Regions from separate parts of the Halobacteroides halobius DSM 5150 genome, predicted to be linked through region 1. Evidence: riboswitches for the same ligand, from Rfam matches in the RefSeq annotation. Region 1 holds a riboswitch; the other holds the start of a gene.
What was found. Region 1 has a riboswitch for thiamine pyrophosphate ahead of thiT (energy-coupled thiamine transporter ThiT). Riboswitches for the same ligand answer to the same signal wherever they lie in the genome.
Positions count from the first base shown of each region.

Region 2: it holds a riboswitch for thiamine pyrophosphate, as region 1 does, so the genes downstream of both, thiD (bifunctional hydroxymethylpyrimidine kinase/phosphomethylpyrimidine kinase) here and thiT (energy-coupled thiamine transporter ThiT) in region 1, are expected to answer to the same signal.

Region 1 is NC_019978.1:1,296,126-1,299,324, reverse strand. It holds gene HALHA_RS13925 (4Fe-4S binding protein) at 1-45, opposite strand, end outside; gene HALHA_RS06385 (thiamine diphosphokinase) at 169-819, opposite strand; gene thiT (energy-coupled thiamine transporter ThiT) at 819-1,385, opposite strand; TPP riboswitch at 1,442-1,550, opposite strand; gene HALHA_RS06375 (hypothetical protein) at 1,681-2,064, shown strand; gene lnt (apolipoprotein N-acyltransferase) at 2,090-3,199, opposite strand, start outside.
Region 2 is NC_019978.1:759,530-762,728, reverse strand. It holds gene thiC (phosphomethylpyrimidine synthase ThiC) at 1-457, opposite strand, end outside; gene thiD (bifunctional hydroxymethylpyrimidine kinase/phosphomethylpyrimidine kinase) at 927-1,715, opposite strand; TPP riboswitch at 1,817-1,920, opposite strand; gene HALHA_RS03825 (FprA family A-type flavoprotein) at 2,080-3,199, shown strand, end outside.

The DNA.
Region 1 (3,199 bases):
ACAGCAGCCACACCCAATACATTTTTCCCAATCAACTTGTTTAATATAAGCTAATTTATATTTTTTACCATCCTTTCTTTGGCCCCAGCGATGATCTATAATATCACCTTCTTTAAGAATTAATCTATGCTTCCCTTTGATGTAGATATATGTATTAAATTATTGGATTTATGTCTTTAAATAATTATTAATAATTATTAATAACTTTCCGGTCTTAACTTTAATCTGAGCTTGATTGCTTTGAATAATATTACTAATTCCTAAAGTAGAACCTCGTTTTAATGTAGCATTATTTAGTACATACTTAAATCCTGATAAAGTAACTCCTGTTACTTTATCAGTTAAAGGTACTAAAGAAATTGTTTTATTTTTTTTATTATTGAGTTTTATTTTATTAGTAATTAATTCGATTCTCTCTTGTGGAGTTACAAATCTAACTCTTGTTTTAAAATCAGTGTACTTTTCTAACAAATAAATATTAGCCAAAGTATGATCGAATCTATCGCCTAGACCAGCAAAAATAATTAGCTCATCATAGTCTTTAGTTATTAATTTATCTAATAATAGTTCTGTATCTGTTTTATCTTTTTCGACTGGAAACTTTTCAAAATTAACTCCTTGGTTTTGATAATGTTTTATTATTTCACTAGATAATGAATCAAGGTCTCCTATTATTAAATCAGGAGTAATTTTTAATAGATAGGCATGTTTTGCTCCTCCATCTGCACAAGCAATCAGATCTTTAGGTTTAATATAATCTTGATAAAATTGTTTATCCTTGCTTAAAGTTCCATTAATAAAAATAATTGCTCGTTTCACTAGTTTTTAACCTCATTTAGTCTCATTGTTGGGTTATTAGCTATAGCTTTTATTAAAAGTAACATAACTATTCCTGTTATAATAGTTTCAGGTACTAAATAACTTGCATTATATACTAAAGAATAAACCCAGACACTTTGACCTTCAGGAGCATATTGACCAAAGAAAACTACTCCTGTTATAAAGTGGGCCAAGAATCTAAGAAATCCAGCTACTAACACACCACTACTAATTATTAATGACTTCTTCTTTAAATCATTTGTTTGATATAAGTTTCCTACTAATCCTGCTAAACCTAATAAACCATAGGCTAGCGGGTAGTCAAGAATTAATTGTGCCCAATGAACAATATAGCCGCCGAGCATAGCTTGTAAAATACCATATCCAGTTCCTACTAAAAATCCTTCACGCCACCCCCAACGTAAAGCAATAAATATAATTGGGATCATTTCTAAAGAAATGGAGCCACCTTGTGGCAATTGATAAATTTTCAAGTAATTAAATATAGTAGCTAAAGCTAAAGCTACCCCCATTTCAGCTAACTTTTTTACTTTTGATCCTTTCATTTTTTCTCCTCCTTAATAATTAAAAAAGCACAATCCTAGCTAGGATTGTGCTTTAAAGTTTAAAGCAACAACTTCCCTACGCTAGTATTACCTAGATCAGGTACAAAGGGTCAAGAATTATTAATTCTTTCTCAGCTCTTAAATAAAGCTCCCCTAGTGAGTGTAATTTTCTTTTGTCTACTAGAAATTATAACAAAACAAATATTTTTTTGCAACTTTAACCAATAAAAAATTGATTTTGAAATACTTGATATGTTAAAATGTTAATAACATTAAATTAAGGAGTGATAATTAAATGAATCCAGAACTAATTATATCTATTTCATTTATGGCAGCAGTTATTATAGAAGGAGTGATTCTTTTAAAGAATTTCTTCTCTGCTAAGGTAGAGACTGAATTTTCAAAATTATTATTTAGGTTTTTATCGAATAGTTTTGTCTATGCAGCTGCTTTATTAATCTTCATCTCTTCTTTTAGTAACAATAATGGTTTAGAGATTATTAATTTCCAAGATTTAAGTCACCTTAGTTTAGGACAAACTACTATTTGGGTTATCTTAATTGCTGATGCAATTACATTGTTAATTTTAAGCATTGGCTTAGTTTCTAAACTATTAAAAAAGGATAACAAACAAGAAGAAAAAATTATTGATCAACAAAAAGCTAAAAAATTAATCTAGTACATATAAAAGGGAGTAGCTTAAGCTACTCCCTTTTATACTTTGTGTAGGTTATAACTGTTAGTATTAACAAACAGTTAAAAATAATCTTCCCAAACAAATTACCTAACTTTTGATATACAGTTATTGCTTTAGAGGTTAACTTTAGATTATAACTTAACGAAGTAGTTTTAAACAACTTAGTCCTAACTAAAACTTGCCCTTGATTATTAATTACACTACTGATTCCGGTATTGCCTACCTTTATAACAGGTACTTGGTACTCTACAGCTCTAAAAATAGCTGCTTGTAAAATTTGCAGCGGTGCCTTACTCTTTTCAAACCAAGCTTCATTAGAGATATTAATAATTAAATCATTATTTTGATATAATTTTTGTACATACAATGGATTTAAAATCTCTGAACAAATAGGAGTAATCCAACTTATATTTTTTAACTTAAAATCTTGTAATTTATAACCTGGAGTAATTTGATTTAAATTAATTTCGATAAAATTAGGTACTAAATTAGGATAAGGGACATATTCTCCCCATGGTACTAATTTATTTTTACTATATTTAGTTATGATTTTATTATTTTTATTGACTAAAAAAGCTGTGTTTAAATAATCTCCTTCCTGATTGTCAAAACCACCGACTAATAATGATGTATCATCTGGAAATCTAAAAGGAAATTTTTTGGTTTCATCATAAGATCTTAAAATAGCTGTCTCAGGCCAAATTAAAAGCTCAGGGTCTTCTTTTACTATTAATTCTCTTGATAAATTAATAATTTTAGAAGTTATTGCTCCTTGTTTTGTAGGATTCATTTTTATCTTTTGAGGGATATTAGGTTGAACTAATCCTACTTCTAATTCTTTTTTTATAGGCCTTTTATTATTAATTTTTAATCTACCATAGCCATAATTTAAAGTAAAAATCAAACAGGCAACTAAAAAATAACTCATTCTTTCTTTTTTAGATTGGCCCTTTAATCCTAAATATATTATAGTATTAACTATTACAATTATAAAGCTTACTAAATATACTCCTCCATACTGGGCCAATTGGATTAATTCAGGAATAAATGCTTGACTATAACCTAAGAAACCAAATAAAAATTGAAAGGAAAAAATCGTTCTCAAAAATTCTATCCC
Region 2 (3,199 bases), 540 kb from region 1:
GGTCTTCAATTACGGCAAAAATATCATCTACAGTTAAATCAACGATAGCTTTATCCGCACTTAAAACCTCTACAGTTGCCTGATATAAAGGAACTGTACCTAAAGGGAGCTCACTCATAGCTAAAATCTCTTTTCTAGTCTGATTAATATCACCTCCAGTTGATAAATCCATTACTGCGTCAGCTCCTGCTTTAACAGCAACTTTTAACTTTTCTAATTCTTTATTAAGATTAGGATAATCTTCAGAAGTACCAAAATTAGCATTAATCTTTGTGGCTAATCCCTTACCAAAACCATTAGGAGATAAGTGTTGATGATTTTTATTAGCTGGGATTACAATAGTACCTTCTGCAACTCCTTGGCGAATAAATTCAACGTCAACCTCTTCTTTACTAGCCACTTGTTTCATCTCAGTAGTAATTTCTCCTGCTCTTGCCTTTGTCATCTGTGTTGTCATATTCTTAGCCTCCCCTATATAATTTACAATTAACAATTAATCATATAAACATAAAGCTAAAATTAATTGATATATAGTGGCACTTCTCAATTAGGCATTGTGTGGCTTTTTCCTTAAATAGTTTTTGTTCATTTCATTCCAGGAAAAATGAGATAAACCAAATCATAGATTTGCTTACTTATATCTATTTTACCTTTCATTCAAACCATATGAACAAAAACTATAAAACAGTCCAAAAGCCCCACAATACCTTTAATAATTGCTGGAGAGGGTTTCGCAACGACTCTTAAATTTTTTGTTAATAAGTCTTAGTGAACTGGAATAAAAATAAGGTTTGGGTTAGCTAATCATCTATTTTGATTAGCTTAACCTTATTTTTATGAAAGTAAGCTTAGACTTATTTTGAGAAATTTATCTAGTGAGAAATCCTCTCTCAGCAATCTAAAAGTTAAACTATATATCACTAATGTTACTCCTCGATTGATACAAAATGATCAACTGGGTTATTTCCTGCTCCTACTTGACAGCCTGATTTGATAGCCTTAGTAATATATTTCTTGCTCCTTTTAACTGCTTCTTCTATCTGATAACCTAAAGCCAGATTACAAGCTATAGCTGAAGACAAAGTACAACCTGTCCCATGAGTATCTGCTGTCTTAATTCTTGGTGTACTAAATTCATTAAATTTTACGCCATCATATAATAAATCTCTAGCAACCTTTTGCTTTTGATGGCCTCCCTTAACTAAAACATACTGTGCACCCAACTTATGTAATTCACTAGCTAACTCCTCTAAGCTGATATCTTCAGATAAATCTTTTCCTGTTAGCACTTTAGCTTCATTTAGATTAGGAGTAATTACTTTAGCTAAGGGGATTAAATCTTCTTTTAAATAATTAATCGCTTCTTTAGCTAATAATAAATCTCCACTAGTAGCTACCATTACTGGATCAACAACTAAATTAACAAGTTGATATTCCTTCACCTTTTGGGCAACAGTTTGTATAATCTCACTATTAGCTAACATCCCTGTTTTAACAGCAGAAAAATCTAAATCACTAACTACTGAATCAACTTGTTGGCCCACAAACCCTCCGCTTAATGTTTCAATACCTTGTACTCCTAATGTATTTTGAGCAGTCACAGCAGTAATTACAGAAGCTCCATAAACATCAAAAGCAGTTATGGTTTTTAAATCAGCTTGAACTCCAGCTCCCCCACTAGAATCAGAACCAGCAATTGTTAATACTTGCTTCATAATTAACACCTCCCAAACCTTAATCTTTACCAAAAAAATAAAAACACAGTCCCCTAAGGAACTGTGCCTTTGATTACAAAAAAGATATAGTAGACCTGTATACTAATCAAAAGCCACTTCCCTACGCTAGTATTATCTAGATCAGGTAGAAGGGACTAAAGTCTATACTCTATCTCAGCCCTAACGAGCGCCCCTAGTGGTAAGAATATGTAGTTGTTATTATCAGTATAATAAATTAATTTTACTTTTTCAATAAATTTTTGCTAAAAAGATTGATTCTTTACCAGGAATTATTATTACTTTAAAGAATAACTTATACAGCGGATTAAAAGCACAACCATCTTATATAGGGAGGAAATAAAAAATGGAAGCAATAAAAATAACTGATAATATCTATTGGGTAGGAGGTATTGATTGGGATCTTAGAAACTTTCACGGCTACTCAACCCAACGTGGTTCTACATATAATGCTTATTTAATTGTAGATGATAAAGTAACATTAATTGATACTGTTAAACATTACTTATATGATGAAATGATAGAGCGTATCTCGAAAGTAATTGATCCAGCAGAGATTGATTATGTAGTCTCTAATCATGTGGAGATGGATCACTCAGGTGGGTTATCTAAATTAATGAAAGTAGCTTCTGATGCTACAATAATTACTTCACCTAAAGGAAAGTCTGGGCTGCAAAAACACTATCAAGGAGATTGGGACTTTCAACTTGCTAAGCCCGGAGAAGAATTAGATTTAGGAAGTAGAAGCCTAAACTTTGTCTTTACGCCAATGGTTCACTGGCCGGATAATATGGTTACTTATTTACCAGAAGAGAAGATTTTATTCTCTAATGATGCTTTTGGACAACATTTAGCTTCTTCTGAAAGGTTTGATGATCAATATCCACTTGACATTATTCTTGAAGAAGCTAAGAAATATTATGCTAATATTGTTTTACCTTATGGTGCTCAAGTACAACGAGCTTTAGATACAGTTAGTGATTTAGATGTAGAGATGATTGCTCCATCTCACGGAATTATCTGGCGGGATAATATTACAAAAATTATTAAGCAGTATCAAAAATGGTCGGCTAATAAAACAGATGAAAAAGCAGTAATCATCTATGGTACTATGTGGGATTCAACAGAAGAGATTGCTTATGCTATTCAGGATGCTTTTGAAGAATCAAAGATTAAGACCCAAATGTTTAATTTAGAAACAAATGATAAATCTGATATTATGACAGAAGTAGCTACAGCTAAATATATCTGTGTTGGTTCACCAACATTAAATAATAATTTATTACCAAATGTATCAGCCTTCTTAACTTATATGAAAGGGTTGGCCCCTAAAGACAGATTTGGATTAGCTTTTGGATCTTATGGTTGGGGAGGACAAAGTATCAAACAAGTTAGTGAGATCTTAGAACAAGACTGTAATTTTAACGTACTTGATCAAATTAAAGTTCAATATATCCCTACAAAAG